DNA from 4 places in the Parageobacillus sp. VR-IP genome. Region 1 is predicted to be linked to each of the others. Evidence: riboswitches for the same ligand, from Rfam matches in the RefSeq annotation. Region 1 holds a riboswitch; each other region holds the start of a gene.
The links. A riboswitch is a leader RNA that binds a small molecule or an ion and turns the genes downstream of it on or off. The one in region 1 is predicted to bind S-adenosylmethionine.
Positions count from the first base shown of each region.

Region 2: it holds a riboswitch for S-adenosylmethionine, as region 1 does, so the genes downstream of both, HT574_RS08445 (Na+/H+ antiporter NhaC family protein) here and HT574_RS05315 (methionine ABC transporter ATP-binding protein) in region 1, are expected to answer to the same signal.
Region 3: it holds a riboswitch for S-adenosylmethionine, as region 1 does, so the genes downstream of both, metK (methionine adenosyltransferase) here and HT574_RS05315 (methionine ABC transporter ATP-binding protein) in region 1, are expected to answer to the same signal.
Region 4: it holds a riboswitch for S-adenosylmethionine, as region 1 does, so the genes downstream of both, HT574_RS03990 (hypothetical protein) here and HT574_RS05315 (methionine ABC transporter ATP-binding protein) in region 1, are expected to answer to the same signal.

Region 1 is NZ_JABVYQ010000001.1:1,021,784-1,029,382, reverse strand. It holds gene HT574_RS05340 (IclR family transcriptional regulator) at 1-111, opposite strand, end outside; gene HT574_RS05335 (pyridoxamine 5'-phosphate oxidase family protein) at 213-761, opposite strand; gene pdxR (MocR-like pyridoxine biosynthesis transcription factor PdxR) at 868-2,262, shown strand; gene HT574_RS05325 (hypothetical protein) at 2,264-2,500, opposite strand; gene HT574_RS05320 (NAD(P)H-hydrate dehydratase) at 2,543-4,084, opposite strand; SAM riboswitch class I at 4,286-4,393, shown strand; partial or broken gene HT574_RS05315 (methionine ABC transporter ATP-binding protein) at 4,544-5,556, shown strand; gene HT574_RS05310 (methionine ABC transporter permease) at 5,546-6,211, shown strand; gene HT574_RS05305 (MetQ/NlpA family ABC transporter substrate-binding protein) at 6,249-7,088, shown strand; gene HT574_RS05300 (MFS transporter) at 7,222-7,599, shown strand, end outside.
Region 2 is NZ_JABVYQ010000003.1:45,165-52,763, forward strand. It holds gene HT574_RS08430 (ABC transporter ATP-binding protein) at 42-938, shown strand; gene HT574_RS08435 (ABC transporter permease subunit) at 928-1,725, shown strand; gene HT574_RS08440 (TetR/AcrR family transcriptional regulator) at 1,725-2,402, shown strand; SAM riboswitch class I at 2,569-2,674, shown strand; gene HT574_RS08445 (Na+/H+ antiporter NhaC family protein) at 2,784-4,109, shown strand; gene HT574_RS08450 (YmaF family protein) at 4,494-4,871, opposite strand; gene HT574_RS08455 (sigma-54-dependent Fis family transcriptional regulator) at 5,228-7,156, shown strand; gene HT574_RS08460 (thiamine pyrophosphate-dependent dehydrogenase E1 component subunit alpha) at 7,418-7,599, shown strand, end outside.
Region 3 is NZ_JABVYQ010000004.1:35,142-42,740, reverse strand. It holds gene HT574_RS10860 (alpha/beta hydrolase) at 1-239, opposite strand, end outside; gene HT574_RS10855 (gamma carbonic anhydrase) at 327-848, shown strand; gene HT574_RS10850 (C39 family peptidase) at 894-1,736, shown strand; gene asnB (asparagine synthase (glutamine-hydrolyzing)) at 1,733-3,643, opposite strand; gene metK (methionine adenosyltransferase) at 3,845-5,059, opposite strand; SAM riboswitch class I at 5,220-5,334, opposite strand; gene pckA (phosphoenolpyruvate carboxykinase (ATP)) at 5,519-7,105, shown strand; gene HT574_RS10830 (DUF2584 domain-containing protein) at 7,136-7,378, opposite strand; gene HT574_RS10825 (alpha/beta hydrolase family protein) at 7,408-7,599, opposite strand, start outside.
Region 4 is NZ_JABVYQ010000001.1:754,524-762,122, forward strand. It holds gene HT574_RS03965 (ABC transporter ATP-binding protein) at 1-868, shown strand, start outside; gene HT574_RS03970 (ABC transporter ATP-binding protein) at 855-1,781, shown strand; gene opp4B (oligopeptide ABC transporter permease) at 1,800-2,768, shown strand; gene HT574_RS03980 (ABC transporter permease) at 2,789-3,697, shown strand; gene opp4A (oligopeptide ABC transporter substrate-binding protein) at 3,712-5,499, shown strand; SAM riboswitch class I at 5,610-5,714, shown strand; gene HT574_RS03990 (hypothetical protein) at 5,792-6,124, shown strand; gene HT574_RS03995 (VOC family protein) at 6,153-6,536, shown strand; gene HT574_RS04000 (AbrB family transcriptional regulator) at 6,578-7,599, opposite strand, start outside.

The DNA.
Region 1 (7,599 bases):
GACTGACGTTTTTGGCATTTGCAATAATTCGACCATTTCCTGCAGCGTAAGCCGCTCATGGTCAATGAACAGTTTTAATATTTCCATCGTTTTAACGACTGTTTTATTCATCTTGCTCTCCCTTTGTTCCATATAATGAAACATATATTCCATAAAATGAATCGTATATTCATTATAATAAAAATAAACAAAATTTTCTATCTATCATTTCATCAAAAAATCCTGCCGATATCATCCCGTACGGTTCTTCCTTTATAAAACCGGCGATCTTCCTCTAACGGTTTTTCTTTCGCTGTAATAAGGTCAGGAATGATTTTGATGACAACGGCGACGCTGCCCATGGATGAACGGTATGACGCCACATGTTGCTGTGACAATGGACGGTGAAAATAGCCGGGCACATATTTGCCAAGCAGCTGCCTAAGTGCATCGGTCGCTTCGTCTAAATCGGAAACAATCTCGGCTTTGCCAAACAACATAACGCTCATATAAGCGGTGCTTGTTTTGGCTGGCACTGGATGCACCATTGTCCCTATATGTTCACTAACGGTAAAGCAAACGCGCGGATTGCGCTGGATGATATCGATTTTTCTCCCTTCTTCTGCTCCATGGACATATACACAACCGTTCCACCATACGAAATTCAGCGGCACGACATACGGCTCACCACCATCTGCCAGACCTAAAAAGCCGGTCAACGCTTCCTGTAAAAACCGGTTGATTTTTTGCTCGTCTTGGCACTCCAACATGTCTCTTCTCATCCATTTCTCCTCCTTCATGGTGATATAATTGAATCATAGAGAAAAACTGACCTGATGAACAGGGACAGAATGCAAGAAAAAAGAAGGGTCAGAGGAGGAAAATGTAGTGGAATTGCAGCCCATTCTCGATCCAACAAACCGTACACCGCTTTACATGCAGGTGTATACGTATATAAAAGAGGAAATTGCAAACGGTCATCTCCAAAAAGGAAGCAAACTTCCATCGATTCGCGCGCTTTCCCAACATTTAGCCATCAGCAAAAATACCGTCGAAGCCGCATACCAGCAGCTTCTTGCCGAAGGATATATCGAAAGCAAACCGCGCGTAGGGTTTATTGTCAAAGAACTGGAAGAGCCTCTCCAATCATTTGTTTTCCAACCAGATGTACTCGTGAAGGCTCCGAAAAGCAAGCAAATTCGCTATAACTTTCGCTACGGTCATATTGACCTTGCCCATTTTCCAATGAAAACATGGCGGAAATGTCTTCTTGCAGCGATGGATTCGGAGCAAAGTGAATTACTATGGTATGGCGATCGTCAAGGAGATATCGGCTTGCGCAAGGAAATTCAACACTATTTGTACTACGCACGTGGTATTCGCTGTTCGGCTGAGCAAATCGTTATTGGCTCTGGCACGCCACAACTGATTGGCGTCTTATGCCAGCTGTTCGATTTTCGTCACGATGCGGTCGCTTTAGAAAATCCTTGTTATGATGTCATTCGCACCGTGTTTCAAAATCACCATTTTTCTATTCTCCCAATTGAATTAGAAGAAGATGGGCTGAACATCGACCAGCTGCAAGCAACAAATGCCAAACTTGTCTATGTCACCCCCTCCCACCAATTGCCGCTTGGGATGGTGCTGCCGATCGGCAAGCGGCAAAAGCTGCTGAAATGGACGCAACAGTCTAACGGATTGATAATTGAAGACGATTACGATAGCGAATTCCGCTACGGGAGCAAACCAGTCCCTGCGTTAAAAGCGCTCGATACGGAAGATCGCGTCATTTACGTCGGCACGTTTTCGAAAGTATTTACTCCTGCCATCCGCACAAGCTTTGTGGTGTTGCCGCAACGTTTGCTGGCGCGGTTTCATGAACGCTGTGCCAACTATCATCAAACCGTCCCTATTGTCATTCAAAAAGCGCTCGCCCGATTTATGCGTGAAGGCCATTTTGAACGCCATATCCGCCGCATGCGCACCATCTACGCAAAAAAACGGCAAGCGCTCATCGAAGCGATCCGCGAATACTTCGGTGATCAAGCAACGATCATCGGTGACAAAGCGGGACTCCATCTTCTTGTAAAAATAAAAGACAAAAACGCCAACGAACTAGTGCAAAAAGCAGAAAAAGCGGGCATTTTCGTCTATTCGGCAGCGAAATATTGGTTTGGAAACGTTGGAACGCCGCCTTCTTATATTTTGCTAGGCTTTGGAGGGATGAGCGAGGAGGGCATCCGCGCCGGAATTCGCGAACTAAAACGGGTATGGGAGATTTGAGCTACTCCCTACGATAAAAAGAAAAGCGATGCGCTAGAGTATAGAAGCGCATCGCTTCTTTACGCAGAAACCATATCCCAATGGCGAATAAAATTGTCCCTGCCGAGCGATACATACGAATCTCTTCAGATAAGATAATATGATAAGTATCCGCATCTGCATGTCCCCCGCTTTCGCGAAGCCAATGATTGGCGTATGCTTCGCCAAGGTCAACACTCCCCCCAAAGCAAAAAAGCACCGATTCCCATCATTACCATGTCCCACCACCATCTCCCATTTTTCACCCCATATCCCCCCTTTGTTTTTCCTGCACATACGAAAGCACCGCCGGAATTGCTTCGATCAAATCGCCAGCGAGCACGTCCCATTGCGAATGGCCGCGTTCTACAAGCATATCGGCGGTTTTTCCATGAGCCCAGACAGCATTGCTAATGGCTTCTTGTACAGAATAATGCTGCATAAGAAACGCGGAAACCATACCCGTCAGCACATCGCCGCTTCCGCCTTTCGCCAAGGCTGGATTTCCGGTCGTGTTAACGTATTGCGAACCGTCTGGTGTTGTCACAATCGTATAAGGTCCTTTCAGCACGACGTAGATACCGTACTCCATCGCTAGACGCTTCGATGTGCCAAACCGATCACCTTCGATGTCACGGATCGATAGATTGAGCATGCGCGCCATTTCTCCGGGATGCGGGGTGACCACCGTTGCTGCTTTTCGTTCATGGATCAGCGCGGCGTACTCGTTCCAGAAAAACAGCGCATCCGCGTCAATAACAAGCGGCACTGGCTGCTGCACGATGTTGGAAACAAGTTCGCGGACACCATCCGTACGGCCAAGCCCCGGACCGATGGCGATCGCATCGATATCAAGCGCCGATACATCCATGGCGCCGGAAAACGCCCCGTCCCGCGCCGAGCAAGGATAGTACATCGCTTCCGGAACACGGTTGGCGACAACGGAATAAACGTCATCCGGCACCGCCATCGTCAATAATCCCGCTCCGCTTCGCAGCGCCGCTTTGGCTGTTAACGTAATCGCTCCTGTCATCGCGCGAGAACCGCCAACAACCAACAATTTTCCATGTGTTCCTTTATGAGACGATCGTTTTCGTTTTGGCAGCGTCCGCACAACATCGTCCTCTTTCCATACAAAGCGGGGCGCGGCATTCCGCTTGACGGCAAGCGGCGGAATGCCAATGTCAACAACAAGAAGCTCCCCGTAATAATCGGCCGTCGGGAACGTGTACGCCCCAAGTTTCGGACATTGAATGGTGATGGTCACATCGGCACGAATCGCGGTTTCTGCCTCTCCCCCATCCGCTTGGGTTCCGCTTGGGATATCGATCGCATAGACAATAGCGCGGGAGCGGTTGACAAGCCCAATGATCTCTTTATACGGCGGACGCACCTCCCCTTTGATGCCAATGCCAAGCAAGGCGTCAATAATGACATCGTATTGTAAAATGTGCGTGGCAAACGCTTGTTCATTTCCCGCATATGGTTTCCAGTCATATCCGGAACGCTCATACACCTCAAGCGCCGTTTTCGCCGCCCCTTTTATCTTTTCTTTCGGCGGAATAAGCCATAAATCAGCATCATATCCGTAGCTTTTCAACATTCTTGCGACGACAAATCCGTCACCACCGTTATTCCCTGTTCCCGCTAGCACCGCTACCTGGGCCGAACGAGGAATGCGTTCGCGCAGCACATGAAACAGCGACTGCCCAGCGTTTTCCATTAAGGAATCGGCGCTAATGCCGATTTGTTCAATTGTATCGCGGTCGATTTCATACATTTCTGCGGCTGTAACGATATGCATTCTGCTCACCTCATCTATTAAATATGTATTTTGTCTCGTTTCATTAATTTGTTCTCCATGAAAGAGGAAAACACCTGCGAAAAAATTTTTTTGCGGTATAACAATGATGTAAGCGTTGTCTTATCCCCTCATCGCCAAAACCAATATTGACAACCGGCTTTCTTGGAATTATGATGAATGTAAAAATTGCATACAACAAACCGCTTATCAAGAGTGACCGAGGGAACAGGCCCAATGACGTCCGGCAACCTCCCTTTTAGGGAACGGTGCCAATTCCTGCAGAATGACTTTCATTCTGAAAGATAAGTCGGGTAATTTACATACCGATGCCTCTTTCTGAATGAAAGGGGCGTTTTTGTTTTTTCAGCTCCAGGAAAAACAAAGAAGCAACACTTCTTAATATACAATATTTTTTCAGAATTACTAAAACTCCGCAAATAGATCGGGAGGGAAGAAGTGATGATCGAAATAAAAAATGTAACAAAAATCTATTCCACGAAAAAAAGCAAGTTGTCGGCGTCGACAACGTATCCTTAACCATTCAAGACGGGGAGATCTTTGGAATTATCGGCTATAGCGGCGCCGGCAAAAGCTCGTTGCTGCGCTGCTTAAATCTTTTGGAACGCCCAACATCTGGCCAAGTCATCATCGATGGTGTCGATTTAACGACATTGAACAACAAACAGCTGCGGCAAGCCCGTTTAAAAATCGGCATGATTTTTCAGCACTTTTATCTTGTCAGCTCCAAAACAGTGTTTGACAATGTCGCCTTTGCCTTAAAAGCGGCACAAAAGCCAAAAGAAGAAATTGAAAAAAGAGTCAATGAATTGCTTGAAATGGTCGGGCTTTCCGATAAACGGGACGCGTATCCTTCCCAGCTAAGCGGCGGGCAAAAGCAGCGGGTTGGCATCGCGCGGGCGCTTGCCAACGACCCGACCGTCCTCTTGTGCGACGAAGCAACATCGGCACTCGACCCAAGTACAACGAAATCGATTTTGGCGCTGTTGAAAAAAATCAACCGTGAACTTGGCATTACGATTGTGCTGATTACGCATGAAATGGAAGTGGTCAAGGATATATGCGACCGCGTCGCCGTCATGCAAAACGGGAAAATCATCGAATTAGGAACCGTATACGACATTTTTACAAATCCGAAAGAAGAACTAACGAAGTCCTTTATCAACAGTGTATTGCGGTTTGAACTCCCTGATCATCTGCTGCAGAAGCGGACAGGAACGATTGTCAAGATCCAATTCAAAGGGAAGACCGCCGAGGAAGCGATTGTTTCTGATATGCTGCAATCCTTTAAAGTAAAAGGCAATATTTTGCATGGAAAAATCGAGTATATCCAAGAGATGCCGCTCGGAATTTTTGTCATGGAGCTGACCGGCGAACCGGAAGAAATCAAGCGGGCCATTCACTACATTTCGCAAAGAACGAACGGATTGGAAGTGATTGCACATGCTGCTTGATGCGCTGATCGACTTAATTCCCGAACTGAACAAAGCGTTTTTAGAGACGATTTATATGGTGGCGATTTCCCTTTTCGTCGCAGTCCTTGCCGGTTTGCCGCTGGGAATTCTCCTATTCGTCACCGACCGCGGTCTGTTTTTGGAGAACACAGTGGTCAAATCCGTCCTTGGCTTTATCGTCAATATGATTCGCTCGATACCGTTTGTCATCTTGCTCGTCGGGCTGCTGCCGCTTACGAAACTGATTACCGGAACAACGATCGGACCTACCGCCGCGTCCGTATCCTTGTCGGTCGCTGCCGTTCCGTTTTTTGCAAGAATTGTAGAAACATCGTTGCGGGAAATCGAAAAAGGGGTGATTGAAGCGGCGGTTGCCGTCGGGGCGACACCGTGGATGATTATCAAAGATGTGCTGCTGCCTGAGGCACGCCCTGGCATTATGCATGGAATTACCATTACAACGATTAGTTTAGTGGGATATTCAGCCATGGCTGGCATTGTCGGTGGCGGCGGCATCGGCGACCTTGCCATTCGCTTCGGATATTACCGCTACGACAATACCGTTATGATTACAACGATCGTCATTTTAATTTGTCTTGTCCAAATCATTCAGTTTGTCGGCGACCGCATTGCCCGCTTGGTCGATAAGCGGTGAGGTCGTTAAAATATAAACTACTAAGGGGGACTTTATCATGAAAAAACTATCGATCTTTCTCGCTTTCTTGCTTTCCATTGGGCTTCTTGCCGCATGCGCGGGCAAGGAAACAGCTTCCGGCACTCCAAAGAAAAAAGAGCTAACGATCGGAGCGACTTCCGGCCCTTACAGCGACATGGTCAATAAAGCGATTAAACCGATATTGGAAAAGAAAGGATACAAAGTAAAAGTAGTCGAATTCAGCGACTATATTCAACCAAACTTGGCGCTGGCCAACGGTGATCTAGACGCTAATTTATTCCAGCATAAAATTTACATGGAAAACTTCGCAAAAGAGCATCACCTCGATCTTTCCGAAGTGATTATCGTTCCAACGGCACCAATGGGAATTTACTCGAAGAAATTTAAATCGCTCGATGAAATTAAAGATGGAAGTGAAATTGCGATTCCAAACGATCCAACCAACTTGGCAAGAGCGCTTTTAATCTTACAAGACAAAAAATTAATTAAACTCAATCCATCAGTCAATCCGCTCACCGTTTCGGAAAAAGATATAAAAGAAAATGTAAAACACCTTAAATTTAAGCCGATTGAAGCTGGCCAATTGCCGCGTACCGTGGAAAGCGTCGATTTGGCCGCTGTTCCGGGCAACTTTGCCTTAGCCGCAAAAATGAATTTAATGGATGCCCTTGCACTAGAAAACATGCCTGATGACTATCGCAACCGCATCGTTGTCAACACAAAAGATTTAAATAAACCATTTGTCAAAGATATGAAAGAAGCTGTCGAATCGAAAGAGTTCGAAGAAGTGATTGACAAAGAATTTAAAGGATTCGGAAAACCAAAATGGATGCTGGAACGAAAACAGCAACAATAATGCAAACACGCCGTCTGATTGCGGCGTGTTTGTTTTCATGATTTTCGATGGCATTTCAGGACATGGACGTCTTCCGTCTAAAAGAGTTATAGTAAGAATATAACCATAAACGAAATAAAAGAGGCGAGAAACATTGACGTACATCGAAAAAGGCAGCACCGAATACATAAAAGCAAGCTTGGCGCTATTTTTCGGCGGGTTTGTCACCTTTGCGATTTTATACACGACACAGCCGCTGTTGCCAATTTTCGCGAAAGAATTTCACGTTTCCGCCGCGTCCGCCAGTTTAACGGTGTCCGTGTCTACCGGAACGTTAGCGGTAATGATGCTCATAGCGGCTAGTTTATCCGACCGCATCGGCAAAAAGAATGTGATGATGATGTCTATGCTGCTGACATCGATATTGGCGATGGCCATGGCGTTTAGCCCGAACTTTATTTCCCTTGTCCTTGCACGCACGTTCCTTGGCATGACAGCCGCGGGCATCCCGTCCCTGGCGATGGCCTACGTC
Region 2 (7,599 bases), on a different contig from region 1:
ATCAGTCAATGGATGCAAAGCCACCCGAAGGAGAGGAATGTATGAAAATTGTAGATATCAAGAATTTGACCAAGACTTATAAAAAGAACCGGGGAATTAAAAACCTTACCTTTTCCATTGAAGAAGGAGAAATTTTCGGGTTTATCGGTCCGAACGGAGCAGGCAAGAGCACAACCATTCGAACACTGTTAAATTTCATTTATCCGACTAGTGGGAGTGCGACTATTTTTGGAAAAGATATCATCAAGCACTCAAAAGAAATAAGGCAAGACGTGGGCTATCTGCCGTCTGAAGTCCATTATTACGATGATATGAAGGTGATCGACTTATTAAAATACTCAGCTAGCTTTTATAAAAAATTTAATCCGAAGAGAATGAAGGAACTGGCGGAAAGACTTGACTTGGATCTCCATAAAAAAATCGAAGATCTCTCGTTTGGTAATCGAAAAAAGGTGGGGATTGTCCAAGCGCTTTTGCATGAGCCAAAACTTCTTATATTGGACGAACCGACAGGCGGACTCGACCCGCTGATGCAAAACACCTTTTTTGAACTTCTTGCAGAGGAAAGAAAGAAGGGGACAACGATCTTTTTCTCCTCCCATATTCTTTCTGAAGTGCAAAAGATGTGTGATCGGGTCGCCATTATTAAGGAAGGGGAACTTGTTAAAGTAGAAACGATTGAAAATCTTACGAAGAAAAATTTGAAATATATCACGATTACATTTGAACGAGCGGAACCAATAGACCTCAAACTGGAAGGAATAGTGAAGAAAGAAGTAAAAGGAAATGAAATAACGTTGCTTTACAGCGGGGACATAAAGGCGCTTCTAAATAAATTGAATGCCCTGCCGATTAAGGATTTGTTAATCGAAGAGCCGACTCTCGAAGAAGTATTTATGCATTACTATGAGAAGGGCGGGGTTGACAATGATTTTTAAGAGAGAGTTGAAACGAAATTTAAAATCATTAATCATTTGGAGCGTCGTACTCAGCGGTCTTATTTTATTAACGTTAAGCATTTATCCTCAGTTTGCCGAGCAGCAAAAAAATGTGGCAAAGCTGCTTGAGGCCTATCCGCAATCGGTAAAAAAAGCGTTTGGAATGAATGAGCTAAACATGGGGGATTTAATGGGTTTTTACGGTGTAGAAATCTATATGATGACTACCCTTCTGGGAAGTATATACTCGGCAATTCTTGCGTCTAATATCTTGGCCAAAGAAGAAAATGAAAAAACGATTGAATTTTTGTTGTCAAAACCTGTCACAAGAAGCCAAATAGTAACAGAAAAACTTCTGGCCGTTTTGGTAAATATTTTGATCTTTAACGGGATTACGACAATAGCAAGTATCATTGGATTTCAATTTGCAAAAGACCCGGATGTTCCGACTGACACGTTTAGTTTGCTAATTGTCGCAACGATATTGCTTCATTTGACTTTCGGTGCTATTGCCTTTATGTTGTCATCGCTCATGAAAAAAACACGAAATATCCTTTCCATCTCACTGGGGATTGTCCTAGCTGCCTACTTTATGAATGTGATGGCAGGGATATCGGAAGACTTAGAGTTCCTAAAATATTTCAGCCCGTTTAAATATGTGGACGCCGCCTCCATTATTAATGATAACAAGATTGAGCCTCTGTATATCTTTATTATGGCTGCGGTTATTTTGATTAGTATCTTCGCTTCATATATGGTATATAAAAAGAAAGATATTGCAGTCTAATGAAATTAGAGGTGTTAAAATTGTATTCAGCTTTTGAAAAGCAGCCTAAAGAAAAAAAAGACCTGATAATCAAAGTGGCCATCGAAGAATTTGTGAAAAATGGCTATGAAAAAGCCTCTACAGATGTCATTACGAAACGGGCGGGAATTTCTAAGGGGCTTCTTTTCCATTATTTTAAGAGCAAGAAAAACTTGTACCTTTATTTAGTGAATTATGTGAAGGACTTTCTGACGGAACTAGCAATGGAAGAAATGGAAAAAATTCAATCTGATGATTTCTTTGAAAGGATCAAAGAAATCGTCCTGTTGAAACAAAAACTAACGGTTCAGTATCTCCAAGAAACTCAGTTTATCACGGATGCCTTCACCAATCCTCCTGTGGCAGTAAAGGAGGAAATGGAAGAAATTATTAAGAAACATTACGAAGCTTATCAGGAAGATTTTTTACTGGAGCATGTTTATATTAAAGACCTGATCCAAATGGAAAAACTTAGAGAGGATATTTCCGTGGATACCGTGATCCGCATGACCATGTTGATTGCCGAACAACTGTCTAATAAGTATATGGCTATATACAAAAATAAGCAAATGGATGTCATGAGTGGTGTGGAGTCTTTGATAAGGGAACTGAATGAATATCTTAAGATAATGAAATATGGGATCTATAAACCAGAATAGATTTTTGCTTTCTTTTCCCGTGGTATTTAGCTACGGGATTTTTGCATATTATTTTAAGATTTGTTGAAAATTATTTAAAAATAAGACATTCTCAAGGTGTATTGCACAACAGATGAATATGTTGTAACCTTTTAGTTGTTTTTACAACAAAATACGACTGTTCATCTTCTTATCTAGAGAGGCGGAGGGACTGGCCCGAAGAAGTCTCGGCAGCGGACTCGTTTTCGAGTGCTGTGCCAAATCCAGCAAGCATCATGCTTGAAAGATAAGAAGGGTTTCTTATATAGATACGTATAAGGCCTCTTCTTATGTTCAGATAAGAAGAGGCCTTTTCTCTATGTGAATAGGCCCTTCGAAAAAATATAAAATGAGGTGGAAAGAGTGGAGTTAAAAAAAGGAAATCTATTTGCGTTATTTCCATTTGTCGTCTTTTTAGTGTTGTTCATTGGTGCAGGAATTGCTATGGGTGATTTTTATAAATTTCCAGTCATTGTGGCGATTTTGATTGCGGCAAGTATTTCGTTGATGATGAATCCGAAAGAGTCTTTAACGAAGAAGGTTGAAGTGTTCACCAAAGGGGCTGGAAATGCCGATGTTATGTTAATGGTCATCATTTTCTTATTAGCAGGGGCATTTTCGGAAGTAACCAAAAAAATGGGGGCTGTTGAATCAACGGTCAACTTAGCTCTTTCCGTTATTCCACAAAATTTATTAATAGTCGGTTTATTTATTATTGGATGTTTTATCTCCATTTCGCTGGGAACTTCTATGGGAACGATTGTAGCATTAGCGCCGATTGGAGTCGGAATCAGCGAACAAACGGATATTTCTTTGGCATTATCGATGGCAGCTGTCATTGGCGGTGCCATGTTTGGAGACAACTTATCTTTTATCTCAGACACAACGATTGCGGCAGTACGAACACAAAATACGAAAATGAAAGATAAGTTTAAGGTGAACTTTTTCATCGTTTTACCAGCAGCCATTATCACCATCGTTCTTTTCTGGATATTTCCTGCTGGAGAGCAAGCGGAAATGACGAATCAATCTTTTAATTGGATAAAAATTTTGCCTTACCTTGGTGTATTGGTGACTGTATTAATGGGTGTCAATGTACTAGTTGTGTTAGCAGGCGGCATTTTATTAGCAGGGATCATCGGCCTTCTTGATGGAAGCTATAATGCAATGGGCCTCATTCAAGCCATCGGTGACGGGGTCGCTGGAATGCAGGAATTGTCATTGCTTGCGATCTTAATTTCCGGTATGGTGGAAGTCATTAAACATAACGGTGGAATTGATTATTTACTTCAATTAGTAACAAGAAATGTAAAGTCGAAAAAAGGAGCACAATTTGGTATCGCAGGATTAGTGAGTTTAACAAATCTTTCAACCGCAAACAATACGATTTCCATTTTAATTGCTGGCCCACTTGCGAAAAACATTGCAGATCAATATGACATTGATCCGCGTAAATCTGCCAGCATATTAGATATTTTCTCATGCTGTTTCCAAGGGCTCATCCCATACGGTGCGCAAATGCTTTTAGCAGCAGGTGTTGCTTCCATTTCACCATTAAGCATTTTGCAGTATTCATTTTATCCAATCTTAATTGGAGTTTGTGGGATGCTTGCGATTGTGTTTGACTATCCAAAATTGAAAAAGCCAAAAGAAGTGAAGGTGGACTTACAAGCGAATAAAGCGATATAAAGAAAAGGTCTCTGATATGGAGACCTTTTCTTTATGGGGGTGTTCTGATATGTGAGCGTTTCCGTTTGTGAGATGATTTCCTTCTTTACATAACCACTGTCCAAAATAGTGGCTATCACTACATAAACAAGTCATAGTTGCTCCGTCAAAAAATATATTTTTTCTTTACTTTCTCTTTAAAATAGTCTACTACGATTTTGTGAAAAGCCAGATGAGGGACGTGGCTGTTTGTTTTTCATCATTCGATTGAACCCCTGTTTATTCTGTTAGTGGTTTTTCTATGATTTAAGTTAGGATGGAAGTATGCAAAAGCTCACTGACTTATACCATTATCACATTATTTTGAGGCAACAACTTGATACGAGGCTTGGTTAACATCGAGTTTTATCCACCGCTCGTTCTTCCTCTGTATCGATGTGAGTGGGGAATTCGTCCGCTGATGGTTGTAACACCGGAAAATTCGTGATAATGCCCTCCGCCTGGAAGTGGAATAGCCGGTCCGGTAACGCCCCTTATCTCATGTCTATGTCCATCATCGAAGGAGGTAAATGTAAAATAACGGTGTGTATGCGGAACACCGCTTGGCGCAGGTTCTGTCACGCCAACAAATTTATGGCTATGGCCTACGTCAAAAGAAGTAACCCCAGAGAATTGGTGAACATGCACAGGCCTGCCATCCCAAGTAGTAATATACAGGTTATGCGAGTGATAGGAGTCGGAATCATCAGAATGAACCAAGTATCCGCTAACAGGTATCTCCATCGTTTTTTCCCCTTTCATTCATTTTCCGTATATCATATGATGATGGGCGTCGAGATGTTATGGGGCAGTATCAGATAGATTTATTTGTTTACCAAACAAAAGAAGATAGTACAGAAAATGAATTTAAAGTAATCAAAACAGCTGTCAAAACTGATTACCCAACTCAATCCGTTTTTTTGGCATAATACCAATTTTCAATGCTACAATATAGAAAAACAACCAGGATGGACCGGGTTGAACGCTTCAAGCATCGACAATATCCCAAGTCTAATGTTGCTTCATTTTGATAGTGAAAAGTAACGAACTAGTTCACGGATAAACCACTAACCCTTAACGTGCTGCGGAGGTGTTTTGGCGTGAACAGTCGGCGGGAGGATGTCAAAGAAATGTGGAAGCGCTTTATTTTTGAAAATGAACTAGATGAAAAACTTTCCCCCATTGTCAAAGACTCGTGGATTCGATCAAAAAAATGGAAGGTAGATCCTTTTCAGCCATATGGCCAAATAAAAAAAATTGAAACGGAACGGTACAAAAAACTTATTGATTGGTCCATGCCATTAATGGAAGGGCTCTATTCCATCGTAAAGGGGTCCGGATTTTTAGTCATCCTTTGCAATGAAAAAGGTCAGCTATTAAAATCAATTGGCGATCCGGATACCCTAAAAATGGCTGTTCAAATTGGTTTTGTCGAGGGGGCGGATTGGAGCGAACAAACCATGGGTACCAATGCGATTGGAACATCCATTGTTATTGATCAACCTGTACAGATATTTGCGGAGGAACATTATTCGCAAATATGCCAATCATGGACTTGTTCCGCGACTCCGATTCATGATTCAAAAGGCAACATTATCGGAGTATTAAATGTCTCCGGCCCATATGAAAAGGTGCATCCCCATACATTAGGGATGGTGGTTTCAGCGGTCAAAGCTATTGAGTATCAATTAAAATTAAATGAAAATACGGAAAAAAATATCATGATGCAAAGGTTTTTGGAAGCGACAACCAATAATATGAAAGAAAGCATCCTAATTATTGATACGGAAGGAAAAATTATAAAGGCCAACGATCAGCTGAAGAAGCTCCTTTGTCTTGATCAGTCGCACCTAGAAGGAAAAAAGATCAACGAAATTTTTATAAATAAATCCATTGTCTCCAATAAGCCTGTCTATCTGCAAAACCAAGAACTCCATTTAAAGGTGAAGCCATCAAGAAATACCCATCATGTGATGGTCGATAAAATCCCCATCTATAAAGACAAACATTGGATTGGTTCGATGATCATGGTGAAAGAAATCCAAAAAGTGCGCCAATTTGTCAATCACTTATCCGGAAACCAGGCAAAAATAACGTTTGATGATATTATCGGGCAGCATCCTCATTTCATTCAAAAACTGAATGAAGCCAAACTTGCTGCAGAGACCGATTCAAACGTTTTAATATTAGGGGAAAGCGGGACGGGAAAAGAAATGCTTGCACAAGCAATCCATAATGCAAGCAAGAGAAAAAACAAACCGTTTATTGCCATCAATTGCGGCGGAATCCCTCGCGATCTTCTTGGCAGCGAGCTGTTTGGCTATGTGGAGGGTGCTTTTACTGGAGCCAAAAAAGGAGGAAGTGCAGGAAAATTCGAACTTGCTGATGGCGGCACTCTCTTTTTAGATGAAATTGGTGAAATGTCTTTGGAAATGCAGGTCCTTCTTTTACGGGTTATTCAGGAAAAAGAAGTAATGCGGATCGGCGGCCATAAAGTGATACCGGTGGATGTCCGGATTATTGCAGCTACGAACAAAAATCTCCGTGAGGAAGTTCAAAAGGGAAGCTTCAGGGAAGATCTGTTCTTTCGTCTCAATGTCATGCCGATTACCCTGCCTCCTTTGCGGGAAAGAAAAGAGGATATACCACTTCTTGTCCGTCACTTTATCGGTAGGCTTTGCAAAAAATTAAACAAACCGTTTCCAGAAATCCGACAAGACTTTTTAGAAGCTCTCATTCAGTACGACTGGCCAGGGAATATTCGGGAATTGCAAAACATACTAGAAAGAACGTTAAATCGGAATACAAAACCAATTTTGTCTGCAAAAGATTTGCCGGAAGAAGTGTTTCAAATGTTTCCAGGGCAAAAAAAGGAGGAGATGTTGGTACATAGAGATGAGATCAAAAAACAGTCTATTATCCAGGCGTTACGTTTATGTAATGGGAATATCACGAAAGCAGCCAAACATTTGGGAATTTCCAGAAGCACTTTTTATCGACAAATGAAAAAATTTAACATTGCTTATTAACAAAATTATTGTTTCATTTTGTATCAAATTGTATCAATATGTGGCAACAAAGTGTTCCAAAATGGGACACTTTGTTTCTTTTTACTGAAAGAATATTAATTGAATCTATTATCTCGTAAAAAATTTCTAGATTTTTTGATAGAACGATGAAACTATTTGTGGCAGATCGATCAATTTCATATTCAATAGCTTCCTTCCCCTCATTCGTCTGTGTTGGCACGTTTTTTGCGTATTAATGGAGATGAAAACGTTTTATTTCCAATGAAGGAGGAGAGCAAGTTGGCGACGATTTCTTTGGATCATCTTACTTGGATGTACGAAACAATGTACAAAATTCGTTATTACGAGGACAAAATGGCAGAAGCTTACGCCGAAGGAAAAAACCCTGTCTTTAATATCGGTGCAGGGCCTGTACCGGGTGAAATGCATTTGGCGACGGGGCA
Region 3 (7,599 bases), on a different contig from region 1:
TGAAATTGTTGTGCTTCTTCAACCCACTCTGCCACTTCATTAATATATTCGTCAAACGATTGAATATGTCCACGTTTTCGCCGCGTTGTCCTTCCCTGGCCCGGCAAGTCTCCGGCGACGACATGATAGCCGCTTTGGATCAACTGCTCGATCAGCCATTGATACCGTCCGTGATGTTCAACCGCTCCGTGGACAATGACCACCGTTCCTTTTCCATCATTTGCCTCCCATTTCCACATGGCCAAATCTCCTCCATTTACGAATCGTGCCAATACTTGTACAATAATAATACCGAACCATTTTAGGAAAGGAAAGGAAAGAAGCTCATGATTTACCCGTATAAAGGAAAAATTCCAAAAATCGCTGAATCCGCCTTTATTGCCGATTATGTCACCATCACCGGTGACGTTATGATCGGGGAAGAAACAAGCATTTGGTTCAATACCGTCATTCGTGGCGATGTCGCCCCTACGATCATCGGTAATCGCGTCAATATTCAAGATAACTCAATTTTGCATCAAAGTCCAAATAATCCGCTTATCATTGAAGATGATGTCACCGTCGGACATCAAGTCATTTTACATAGCGCCATCGTCCGTAAAAACGCGCTAATCGGCATGGGCTCGATTATCCTTGATGGAGCGGAAATTGGCGAAGGGGCGTTTATCGGCGCCGGCAGCCTTGTTCCGCCAGGAAAAAAGATCCCGCCACATACCCTTGCATTTGGCCGCCCCGCTAAAGTCATTCGCGAACTGACCGATGAAGATGTCCGTGAAATGCAGCGAATCCGCCGCGAGTATGTAGAAAAGGGACAATACTATAAGGCTTTGCGGCTAAAACAAGGATAATCGTTCCTTATTCATTGTAGTTCCGATTAATGAAGGAGTAACGTTATGTCTACCGTCTTACTTCTTTTCATCATTGCTATCGCATTGTTTATTATATTTTTCCCAACAAAAGCATTATCGAAATCGGCACTTGTTTCTCTTTTTATGTTTTGTCTTCTTGCAGCACTGTTGCGCAATCAAGAAATGAGAGCAGCGATCGCACATTTAAAACAATCTTATTTAGCAAGGGAAGAAGCACTGATAGAGAATGTTATTTCTCCTTCTGCTGAAAAGAAAATCAAACCTTCTGTGCTGCTTGATGTGCCAGTCATTCGCCAACTTCCCGAATTGCCGCGCGGTTGCGAAGTAACGAGCTTGGCAATGCTTCTTGAGGACGTCGGTGTACAAGCCGATAAACTGACGCTTGCTAAACAAATAAGAAAAGACCCCACTCCGTTTCAGCGAAAAAATGGCAAAGTGTATTTTGGCAATCCAAACAATGGCTTTGTTGGCGATATGTACTCACTCACCACACCAGGCTTAGGTGTGTATCATAAGCCAATTAAGCAACTTGCTGAAACGTATCTACCCGATAGAATCATTGACTTAACAGGAAGCGACTTTTCCGTGTTGCAGCAATATCTTTCGAAAGGAGTACCGATTTGGATCATTACCAACAGCACGTATAAAGAACTGCCGGAATCCGCTTTTCGCGAATGGGAAACGCCGAGCGGACCAATTAAAATTACGTATTACGAGCACTCCGTTGTAATTACAGGATATGGCCAAGATTTTATTTATTTCAACGATCCACTTACAGGCGAAAAAAATAAAAAAGCACCCAAGACCGATTTTTTGGCTGCTTGGGTGCAAATGGGAAGACAAGCCATCACCTATCAACCTGATTAGCTTAATAGGAGGTGCTTGTCTTCTTTATATGCTTTTTTATATAGGTTGGAAAAATCATATTTTTTTTCGATATATACTTGGTGCCAAATCATAAAGACTAGCACAGTCCAGATTTTCCGGCTATGATCCGCTTTATTGGCGCAGTGCTCCTCTAACAGGCGATATAGCACATCTTTATGGAACAAGTGATCCGTTTCACTTTCTTTGATAACGGTTTTCGCCCAATCGTACATTTCATTTTTCAGCCAATGGCGAATTGGTACTGGAAAACCAAGCTTCTTGCGCTGAAGAACATGATCGGGAACAATGCCTTCTGCCGCTTTGCGTAAAATGTATTTCGTTGTATTATTAGCCGTTTTCATTTCTGGTGGAATTTTTGCTGCCACTTCAAAGACGGCTTTATCTAAAAACGGAACGCGCAATTCCAACGAATGTGCCATTGTCATTTTATCGGCCTTTAGCAAAATATCCCCGCGCAACCATGTATGAATATCAATATATTGCATACGGTTGACAGGAGGATAATGAGTGGTTTCCTCATAAAATGGACGGGTAATGATTGTATATTCCAGTCCGCGCTTGTATGCTTTTAGCAAGTTCTCTTTTTCTTCTTCGCTATACATTTTTGCGTTTCCTATATAGCGTTCTTCCATCGGCGTTAACCCGCGCTCGATGAAGCTTTTCCCTTTTACCCCTTCTGGAAGAATGCGGGCGATGATGCGCAATGCCGATTTTGCCGCGCCAGGCATCCACTCAAACATTTTTAATGACTGTGGTTCACGATAAATGTTATACCCTCCAAACAGCTCATCCGCTCCTTCTCCAGAAAGAACAACCGTTACATGCTTTCTTGCTTCGCGGGCGACGAAATAAAGCGGAACAGCCGCTGGATCGGCAAGCGGATCATCCAGATGCCAAATGATTTTCGGCAGTTCTTCCATGTATTCTTCTGGCGAAATAACGTAGCTGATGTTTTCCACCCCTAATTTCTCAGCCGTTTCTTTCGCTACCCCAATTTCGCTAAATCCTTCTCTTTCAAAGCCGACCGAAAAAGTTTTAAAGTTTGGATGAAATTGTTTGGCAATCGAAGCAATGAGCGAAGAATCGATTCCGCCGGATAAAAAAGAGCCAACCGGCACATCGCTGCGCATATGTACCCGCACGGAATCAAACAAAACATCGCGAATCTCTTTGACGAATTCATCTTCTGATTTCCATACTGGCTGAAACCGCGCTTTCCAATAACGGTGTACCGTTAATGGTTCACCGATTTTCTTTTTGATGTAATGACCCGGCTCTAATTTATTAATGCCAACAGACATTGTCATTGGCTCAGGCACGTATTGATATGTTAGGTAATGCTGAAGCGCGTCATAATCGAGAACATTGTTTTCCGTCGCATGCAAGATGCTTTTCTTTTCCGATGCAAAAAACGTCCGCCCTTCTTCTTCAAGATAGAAAAATGGTTTAATGCCAAATGGATCACGTGCGGCAAAAATCGTTTTTTCTTCTTTATCCCAAATGACAAATGCAAACATGCCACGAAGCTTCTCTACCGCTTTTTCTCTTTCATGGCTATATAGCGCAATAATCACTTCCGTATCAGAATGTGTGGCAAATTCGTATCCCTTCGCATACAACTCTTCGCGTAGCTCAATATAGTTATAAATTTCTCCATTAAAAATAATCCAATATCGCTCGTTTGCGTACGATAACGGTTGATGACCCCCTTCTAAGTCGATAATGCTCAACCGACGAAAGCCAAAATGGACATAGTCATCGAAAAAATACCCCTCGTCGTCTGGACCACGGTGCGTGATCATATTATTCATTTCTTCAAACGTTTTCTTCCATTGCTCGTCTAGCACTTTTGGATGATCATAAACACATCCAATAAACCCGCACATGTGTATTTCACCCATTTCTTTATATTCATTCAGCATGCTGATTATATCATAGATTTGAAGCAATAAAACTATAAAATTTCCTTTTTTAAATACACCGTTAACATATCGATTGCAAAACCACTGAAATAACTTAATCTGCTTTTTTGAACAAAAAAAAAGAGAGCTACAGTTGCTGTAACTCTCCTTTCCATATTCATTAATTTATTGTTGCTTCGACAAGGAAAAAGCTTGCTTTTTCAATGTTTCTGCTTTATCCGTGCGCTCCCACGGCAGGTCGATATCCGTGCGTCCAAAATGGCCGTAAGCAGCTGTTTGCTTGTAAATCGGACGACGCAAATCTAACATTTTAATAATGCCTGCCGGGCGCAGATCAAAGTTGTTGCGCACGACTTCAATTAAAATGTCTTCCGATACTTTTCCTGTGCCAAATGTGTCAATGAAAATCGAAACCGGTCTTGCTACCCCGATCGCATAGGCTAGCTGCACTTCGCACTTATCGGCAAGTCCTGCCGCCACGATATTTTTCGCCACATAACGGGCCGCATATGCCGCAGAACGGTCTACTTTTGTCGGATCTTTTCCAGAGAACGCACCGCCGCCGTGACGGGCATAGCCGCCGTACGTGTCTACAATAATTTTCCGTCCTGTTAAACCTGCATCCCCTTGAGGTCCGCCGATGACAAATCGTCCTGTCGGGTTAATAAAGTATTTTGTGTTTTCATCGATGAGCTCGTTTGGCACAACCGGCTTAATGACATGTTCTTTAATGTCGCGTTCAATTTGCTCTTGCGTAATTTCCGGATGATGCTGTGCGGATACGACAATCGTATCCACGCGTACTGGTTTGCCGTTTTCGTCATATTCTACCGTTACTTGTGTTTTGCCATCTGGACGTAAATATGGCAAAATATCCTTTTTCCGTACTTCAGCCAAACGACGGGCTAAACGATGCGCCAAAGAAATCGGAAGCGGCATTAATTCTTTCGTTTCATTGCAGGCAAATCCAAACATCAGTCCTTGGTCTCCGGCACCGATTGCTTCGATTTCCTCGTCAGTCATCTGACCTTCACGAGCTTCTAACGCTCGATCGACCCCCATCGCGATATCCGGCGACTGCTCGTCAATCGATGTCAACACGGCGCATGTATCCGCGTCAAAACCGAATTTGGCGCGCGTATAGCCGATTTCGCGAACCGTATCGCGAACGATTCTTGGAATATCCACATATGTCGATGTCGTAATTTCTCCGCTTACGAGCACAAGCCCTGTTGTCACGCTCGTTTCGCAGGCGACACGAGCATTCGGATCTTTTTCTAAAATCGCATCTAAAATCGCATCGGAAATTTGGTCGCAAATTTTATCCGGATGACCTTCTGTTACAGACTCTGAAGTAAATAAACGTCTTTTTTTTGACATTCGGCATTTTCCTCCTCTTTCCTTAATCAAACATCAAAAAATGATGATGCCGCAAACGGCGGGCGATACGGTACTCATTTCCCTTATTTCATTTTCTCATATAAAAAAACCTTTCCTGTAACGGTGAGGAAAGGTCATTGCAATCGTATTGCTCCTTTCACTCTTATCGTTCAAGGACATCGCCTTGCCACAGGTTAGCACCATTTCACATGTTTCCAGTTGTGACGGTTGCTGGGCTTCATTGGGCCTGTCCCTCCACCGACTCGGGATAAGAGTATCCGTTCAATGACTTATCTTATCGTAATGAAACGGGAAAAGTCAACAAAATATGGCGAATTTTTTTTGAAAAAAAAAGGAAAAATAAATAAAATAAATCGTCATAAATAGTATGGACTAATAACAAAAATGTGTTATACTATTTGAAGAGATTATTTAAATAAAAAAAGGCAGGTTTTGAACATGGGGATCGCAAAAATGACCAATAAGCTTTCATTATTATTGCAACAACCAAACGTATTTCATAATTTATCGGTAGCCCAGCTGGTGGAAAAAGTGTTGCAGCGAAAGGAAGGCCAGTTAACAGCTACTGGGGCGGTAGCGGTAACAACAGGAAAGTATACAGGACGCTCGCCGAAAGATAAATACATTGTCGAAGAAGCCGCAACGAAAGAAAAAATCGATTGGGGAACCGTCAACCAGCCAATTTCGGAAGAAGTGTTTGAAAACTTATATAATAAAGTGCTTGATTATTTAATGAAACAAGATGAGATTTTTGTCTTTAAAGGATTTGCCGGCGCTGATTCTAAATATCGTTTGCCGATTCAAGTTATCAACGAATTTGCTTGGCACAATTTATTTGCCCATCAATTATTTATTCGCCCAAGTGCAGAGGAATTACAAACACACGAAGCGCAATTTACGGTGATCTCTGCTCCAAATTTCAAAGCAGATCCTGCGGTGGACGGAACAAGATCAGAAGCGTTTATTATCATTTCTTTTGAACGCCGCATCGTATTAATTGGCGGCACAGAATACGCTGGCGAAATGAAAAAATCGATTTTTTCGGTGATGAACTATTTGCTTCCGGAACAAGGGATTCTTTCTATGCATTGCTCGGCCAACGTTGGCAAAGAAGGAGATGTTGCATTATTTTTCGGGCTGTCGGGAACAGGAAAAACGACGCTTTCCGCTGATCCAAACCGCCGCTTAATCGGTGATGACGAACACGGCTGGTCAAACCGCGGCATCTTTAATATCGAAGGCGGATGCTATGCGAAATGCATCAACCTATCCCGCGAAAAAGAACCGCAAATTTTTGACGCCATTGGGTTCGGAGCAGTGCTTGAAAACGTGGTGGTTGACGAACAGACAAGAATGCCAGATTACGATGATGCGACATTAACGGAAAATACGCGAGCTGCTTATCCGATTCAGGCCATTGCCAATATCGTGGATCCAAGCGTCGCCGGCCACCCATCAACGATTATTTTCTTAACCGCAGACGCGTTTGGCGTATTGCCGCCAATTAGCAAACTGACGCGCGAGCAAGCAATGTACCATTTCTTAAGCGGCTATACGAGCAAGCTCGCCGGCACTGAACGGGGAATCACTTCTCCGCAAGCTACGTTCTCTACTTGCTTCGGCGCTCCATTTTTGCCGCTCCCGGCCGTGCGCTATGCGGAAATGCTCGGCAAAAAAATCGTTGAACATAACGTGCGGGTATTCCTCGTCAACACTGGTTGGACCGGCGGGGAGTACGGAGTCGGCAGCCGCATGAAGCTGGCTTACACGCGAGCAATGGTGCAAGCAGCGGTCGAAGGAGAACTGGACAATGTCGAAACGGTGAAAGACCCTATTTTCGGCTTGGCCATTCCGCTTCATATTCCAGGAGTGCCAGATGAAGTGCTGCAGCCGCAAAATACATGGGCGGATAAAAATGCATATGAACAAAAAGCAAAAGAGCTGGCCGCAAAATTCCGCGCAAACTTCCAAAAATTCAAGCATATTGCACCGGAAATTGAAGCGCTTGGAGGTCCGCTTGTATAATCGAAAAGGAGGGAGCAATTCCCTCCTTTTTTAATTCGTTGAATGCAAGGCGACAAGCTCATACGTGACAATCGTCCGATTATCAGCAAGTTCCAGTTTTTTCACCACCGCTTGACCGCTCGCTTCGCTTTGCAGCGTTCTTCTAACCTCTAGCGGAATATCAAGAGGATAAAGGCGATATCCTTCTTTTTCTAAAATAAACAAATTATCTTTTACACGCCTTTCATTTCCTTTTGTGACAATCAGCGTTTGCAGCTCCAGCGGCATGCCCATTGCAACACACCCCTTTTCTTTTTATCATATCATACATTCGGCTGACTTTTCATCCATTCTGTCAACCTCCGGACGGTCTCGCGATTTTCTTTTGGTGGAAAATAATGCGTAAAATGTGGAAAATACCATGTTGTCACTTGCTTATTTAATTCTTTCAGTCTTTTCTCCAGACGATACGCATGCTCAATCGAAACATTGCGGTCTTTTTCCCCATGAATGAT
Region 4 (7,599 bases), 270 kb from region 1:
GGCACTGGCAGTTATGGGATTGCATCCGCCACAAAAGACAAAATTAGAAGGAAGCATTATATTTAAAGGAACGAATTTATTATCGTTATCTACTCCACAGTTGAATAAAATTCGCGGCAAAGATATCGGAATGATTTTCCAGGACCCGTTAACAGCACTTAATCCATTAATGACGATAGGACGACAAATTGAAGAGAGCATGGACTATCATATGAAATTATCTTCGATGGAAAAACGGCAGCGCACGTTAGAATTGTTAAAACGTGTCGGCATTCCGAATCCGGAAAAAACATATCATCGTTATCCTCATGAGCTTTCAGGAGGAATGAGACAGCGGGTGGTGATTGCGATCGCAATCGCTTGCGAACCGTCGCTTATTATTGCAGATGAGCCGACAACTGCCTTGGATGTGACGATCCAAGCACAAATTATGGGACTGTTAAAAGAACTGCAGCAACAAATGAAAACCGGCATTATTTTAATTACTCATGATTTAGGAGTAGTTGCGGAAATGGCCGATCGCGTAGCTGTCATGTACGCTGGGGAAATTGTTGAACTAGCAGATGTGGAAACGTTATTCCACCATCCTCTCCATCCGTATACACGCTCGTTATTACAATCGATTCCGTCCGCACAAACCCGTAAAGAAAAACTTCACGTCATTCAAGGAATCGTTCCTTCCTTACAAAAGATGCCACGGACAGGCTGTCGATTCCAATCACGAATCAGCTGGATTGACGAGTCAAAACATGAACCGAATCCGATTTTGCGGGAAGTCGAACCGGGACATTGGGTTCGCTGTACATGTTATCAACATTTCTACTTTCCACATGATCATATAGGGGACGTGGGCTATGGCATTTCTTAAAGTAAATCATTTAAAAGTGTATTATCCAGTACGTGGAGGTTTTTTCCGCCGCATCGTTGATTATGTGAAGGCGGTAGATGATATCAGCTTTGAGCTCAGGCAAGGAGAAACGTATGGACTTGTCGGAGAGTCAGGCTGCGGAAAAACGACGACGGGGCGTACGATTATCGGGCTCATTAAAGCAACAGCAGGTGAAATTTTACTGGAAGGCACCGATTTAACGAAACTAAGCCGACGGCAGTTTTACCCGTACCGAAAAGACATTCAAATGATCTTTCAAGACCCGTATTCCTCGCTCAATCCGCGCAAACGTGTGCTCGATATTATTGCTGAACCGATTCGCAATTTTGAAAAATTGTCGCCGCAAGAAGAAAAACGGAAAGTGCAATATTTTATCGAGAGAGTAGGATTGAATCCAGAGTCGATTTATAAATATCCACATGAGTTTTCCGGAGGACAGCGGCAACGTATTGGCATTGCACGAGCGCTTACACTCAATCCAAAGCTCATCATTGCTGATGAGCCAGTGTCCGCATTGGATGTATCGGTGCAGGCGCAAGTGTTGAATTTTATGAAAGAGATTCAAAAAGAGTTTCAGCTTACATATTTATTTATTAGCCATGACTTAGGCATTATCCGCCATATGTGTGACCGCATCGGTATTATGTACCGCGGCAGATTTGTCGAAGAAGGAACGTGCGAAGAAATTTTCCATCATCCGCAGCACATTTATACAAAGCGTCTCCTTTCGGCAATTCCAAACGCGGACCCGCGGCAAAGAAGACAGCAGTTTCAGCTTCGCGAAGAAGTTGAAAGGGAGTATAAACAGTCGTACCATCGCTACTTTGATGATGAGGGCAGGGTGTACCCGTTAAAGAAAATCTCTGAGACGCATTCCGTTGCGATTCCGTAAAGAGAGGAAGGCGACACGATGCTGAAATTTATATTGCGGCGAATCATGATGATGATTCCGCAACTATTTATTTTAAGTGTTCTCGTATTTTTGCTGGCAAAGGCGATGCCAGGGGATGCACTGACAGGACAGTTGGCGAGCAATCCAAAAATAGACGCGCAAACGTTAGCGGAAATGAAAGAAAAGCTCGGACTTAATGATCCGGTACATGTTCAATATATGCGTTGGATGAAAAACTTGTTGCATGGAGATCTTGGTATTTCCTATACTCATCAGCAGCCTGTCAACGATTTATTAGCTGGGCGAATTTGGAATACAATTTTGCTATCGGCTGCGATTTTAATATTAACGTATATGATCGCGATTCCCTTGGGAATTGTTTCGGGAAGATGGACCGACTCTTGGGCGGATAAGTTAATCGTTGGATACAGCTACGTCAGCTTTGCCACACCGTTATTTATTTTTGCGTTAATCATGTTGTTTATTTTCGGGTTTAAATTAGGGTGGTTTCCGACGGGAGGAAGCGTTGATATTCAAGTGGAAAAAGGAACGTTTGCCTATTATTTAAGCAAGCTGAACCATCTTCTGCTTCCGGCTTTGTCTGGAGCGCTGATCAATACCGTTGGGACGATTCAATATTTGCGCAGTGAAATTATCGATACAAAGGTGAAGGACTTTGTTAAAACCGCGCGTGCAAAAGGAGTGCCAGAATCAAGCATTTATTGGCGTCATATTTTGCGAAATTCATTTTTGCCAATTGCTGCTTTCTTAGGATATGAGATTACAGGATTAATCGGTGGATCGATCTTTCTCGAATCTATTTTTAGTTATCCAGGGATTGGACAATTGTTTTTGCAATCGATTTTGCAGCGGGATTACAGTGTTGTTACCGCGCTTGTGATGATTTCTGGTCTTGCAACCTTAATTGGGACGCTTTTGTCCGACATTATTTTAAGCGCTGTTGATCCACGTATTCGCATTGAGTAATGGAATGGGGGGACACAATGATGAAAGCAGAACTAGGCGATCCACAATCTATTCATACGCCAAATGAAAAAAGCCCTTCAAGCCTCTCGATTATGTGGCGTGAATTGGTGAAGGATAAGTTAGCTCTCGGTTCTCTCATTCTTCTTTCCTTGATTTTGATTGTTGTATATGGTGCTTCGGTATTATTAGACCAAGATGAAATTGTCAAAGTGGACCTATTATCCATTTACTCTCCACCGTCAGCAGAGCATTGGCTTGGTACGGATTATGGGGGCAGGGATATTTTTGGGCAGCTTATCATCGGTGCAAGAAACTCATTTACCATTGGTTTGGCGATTACGCTGATCACCGGTTTGATTGGGCTTACCGTTGGCTTGATTGCCGGATATTTTGGAGGAGTTATTGATAATATTATCATGCGTATTATCGATTTTATCTTGGTGTTGCCATTTTTAATGCTAGTGATTGTATTTGTGGCGATTGTGCCTAAATATAATATTTTCACGTTTATTCTTATTATGAGTGCCTTTTTATGGACAGGGAAGGCGCGGCTGATTCGGGCGAAAACGCTGGCAGAGAGGGAATTGGACTACGTCAGTGCATCGAAAACGCTCGGTACGCCGGATTGGAAAATTATTGTCTTTCAAATTTTACCTAACTTAAGTTCGATCATTATCGTAAACTTAACATTAAACCTTGCCGGGAATATTGGAATTGAATCAGGCTTAAGCTATTTAGGATTTGGACTGCCGGAAAGCACGCCAAGTTTGGGAACGCTTGTCAGCTATGCGATGAATCCGGATGTTTTGCAAAACAAATGGTGGGTATGGTTACCAGCATCATTGCTTATTTTAGTAATGATGTTGTGTATAAACTTTATCGGCCAAGCGTTAAAACGCGCGGCGGATGCAAGACAACGATTAGGATAAAGGGGGAGAAAAAAGTGAGAAAAACATGGCAATGGAGGTTTTTGGTGGTGCTCGTCGTTCTTTTGCTAGGATTAACGGCGTGCAGCAGCAACTCCACAAGCAACAACAAAGACAACAAGAATAAACCAACGGCACAAAAGGAAGACATTAACAAATTCCCAATGACCGTCAAAAATGATGGGAAAATCGTAGATGGTGTATTAAAATACGGATTAGTATCCGATACACCATTTGAAGGAACGTTGAACTACGCGTTATATACAGGAACATACGATTCGGAAATTTTGCAATTTTTCGATGAATCACTCTTCCGTACAAACGGAGACTATGAAATTACGAACGACGGTGCGGCGACATACCAACTTTCTGCTGACAAAAAAACGATGACGATCAAAATTAAAGATAATGTCAGATGGCATGATGGCGAACCGGTCAAAGCGGAAGATTTAGAATATGCCTACTTAGTCATCGGCAATAAAGATTATACGGGCGTCCGCTACGGAGATGCGCTCATCCAGGATATCGTCGGCATGGACGAATACCATAGCGGGAAAGCGGACAAAATTTCCGGAATTAAAGTCATTGACGATAAAACATTAACCATTACATGGAAACATGCCAATCCATCTGTACTAACAGGCATTTGGGCATATCCGCTTCCGAAACATTATTTAAAAGATGTGCCGATTAAAGATTTGGCGAAATCGGATAAGATCCGCAAACATCCAATTGGCTTTGGTCCATTTAAAGTGAAAAAGATCGTTCCAGGCGAATCGGTTGAATTTGTTCGCAACGACGATTACTGGGCCGGAAGGCCGAACTTAAAAGGTGTTATCTTGAAGGTAGTCAGCCCGCAAGTTGTGCTGCAGGCGCTTAAAAAAGGAGAAATTGACATTGCCGAATTCCCGACAGATCAATATGTCAGCGCGAAAGGGACAAAAAACATTCAATTTGTTGGTAAAATTGATTTAGCTTACAATTACATTGGGTTTAAACTTGGCCATTGGGATGCGAAAAAGCAAGAAAACGTGATGGATAATCCGAAGTTCCAAAACAAAAAGCTTCGCCAGGCGATGGCGTATGCGATTAATAACAAGGAAGTGGCAGACAGACTATATCACGGCTTGCGCTTCCCGGCGACAACGTTAATTCCACCATCTTTCCCTGGATATCATGACAAAAACGCAAAAGGGTACACGTATGATCCAGAAAAGGCGAAAAAATTGCTGGATGAAGCCGGATATAAAGATGTCGACGGCGACGGCTTCCGTGAAGATCCAAACGGCAAGAAGTTTACGATTAACTTCCTGTCAATGAGCGGCGGGGATATTGCCGAACCGCTGGCGAAATTTTACATGCAATGCTGGAAAGACGTCGGTTTGAATGTGCAACTGGTTGATGGCCGCTTGGCGGAATTCAACTCGTTCTATGACATGGTTGAAAAAGATAACCCGAAAGTCGATGTGTTCGCCGCGGCATGGTACACAGGAACCGATGTGGACCCGTATGGATTATATGGCCGCAACGTCATGTTCAACTACTCTCGTTGGGTAAACGAGAAAAATGATGAATTATTAGAAAAAGGCCATTCCGAGCAAGCGTTTGATAAAGAATACCGCAAGAAAATTTACAACGAATGGCAAGCGTTAATGAATGAAGAAGTACCTGTCATCCCGACGCTGTACCGCTCAATTATTTATGCGGTAAACAATCGTGTGAAAAACTTTACGGTTGACCCTAGTTCGAAATTGACATGGAAAGACGTCGCTGTTACTTCGGAACAGCCGGAAGTAGCGCAATAATAAATCGGAAAGAAGGAGATTCCTTTGCTCTCCTTCTTTCCCTTGTAAAAAAACAAAAAATGATTGTCATCATTAAGATACCGTGGTAAGATAGAGGAAAATTACATACAGTCTTATCAAGAGTGGACGAGAGACCGGGCTCGATGACTCCACAGCAACCTGCGTTTTGCAAGGTGCTCCTACCCGCAAAGCGGTTTCGCTTTGGATGATAAGAGCGGCTGACCCCTTTCGCATCATTCATAGCGAAAGGGGTTTTTATGTACAAAACAAAGAAGGAGGTAGGGAATGTCGAGTGAGGGAAGAAGATTCGCTTCGCAGCTATATGGCGGCTCACTTAACGGCAACGTCGTTTGCTTCCCATGTCGCCCGTTGTGTCCAAAAACAGCTTTTGCAGTTTGACCGACAGGCAGCGATTCATTTTGATTGCAGCCAAAATGTTTTCCATCTATACGGATACACGCAAGGGAAGATGTTTTCGCTTCTTCTGACGCTTGCAGAAGTGGAAGAATGGAAAGCCGCTGGTCCTTATGCGCTTGACCGCTATATTTTTGGCCAACTGGCGGCAAAAGGAATTTCATTGGTACATATGACCCCATATTTGCGGGCCGTATTTTCGCAAGTTTAAAAAGGTGATAGAAAGGGAGAGAACAAAAATGGCAGTAAAAAAATTTGAACATGTCGGCATTCAAGTAAAAGACATCGAAGCATCGAAAAAATTTTATCAAGAGGTAGTCGGTTTGGAATTGCTAAGCGAAATGACCCATACAAACGGTTCGATGAAGCTGTCGTTTTTAGGATTGAATGGCTCGGTCATTGTCGAATTGATCGAGGGATATAATCCGAATTTGCCGACGGAAGGAAAAGTGCATCACGTCGCCTTTACCGTTGAAGGAATTGAACAAGAAAAAGAACGGCTGCAATCCATCGGAGTTTCGCTTGTATGGGAAGAAATTACGACGCTGCCAAACGGGGCAAAATATTTGTTTTTCCTTGGACCAGATGGAGAATGGATCGAATTTTACGAACCAGCCAAGTAAAAATGAACCGCTCTGTTTTAGCTTCGAACAGAGCGGTTTTTTCATGACGTTTCGGCGATATATGGGAATTTTCGAAATACCCATTTCAACACGTTCGGTACGACGATAATGACAAGAAGAAGGCGCATAAATTGTAAGGAGCTGACAATTGCGGGATCCCCTCCGACCGTTTGCGCCGTTAATACCATTTCCACAAGTCCGCCTGGGGCGAGGCTCAGCAGCGCAGTCGACAGCGGAAGATCCGTTAATTTCGCAAATACATAGCCACATCCGAACGATAGAGCAATTAATACCAGCGCAAGCAAGAAATACACCCAGCTAAATTTTCCGCCAAGCTTAATATCTTCTAACGTAATGCGGTCCCCCATGTTCATTCCGACGCTAATTTGCGCCAAAATAATCAACCATGCAGGCAGTGACGGTAAGTTCACCCCGGCCACATGCATCACTGCTGTTACGGCAAGCGGTCCAACGACGTATGCCGCCGGAATGATGTTTCGTAAAAGAAGAGCACCGAAAATGCTTAACAAAAACCAAGCGTAATGACCATCGAAAGAAGCAGCTGCCGCCTGAGCGGTTGTGCTCCCTGACGACGCATCTCCGCTCAACCAATGGACAACGACCGTTGGCACAAGAAAAACGACCGTTAACAAACGAATCGTTTGAAAAATCGTCACTAAAGCAGTATTGGCGTTTAACGATTCACTGGCAGCCACCATTTCCGACAACCCGCCCGGAACCGATGCAAACACGCTTGTCACTTTATCAATATGTGTCCATTTTGTCACTGCAATGCTGTTCATAATATTGATCACAATCAACAATACAGCGACGGCTAGAAACGGAACAATATATGGGGCAATTGTTAACAGCGTCTCTTTTGTAAACGATAGTCCAAAGTAGGTGCCTAATACAATCAATCCGCTATTGGACAACGCCTTTGGCGCCGCTACTTGGCGCTTGATGACCGTTTTCCAAACAAGCATTCCGGTAATGGCCCCGAGCATCCACGGAATTGGGGAATGGAGATGATAAAACAGCAAACCGGTCAGTCCTGCGACGA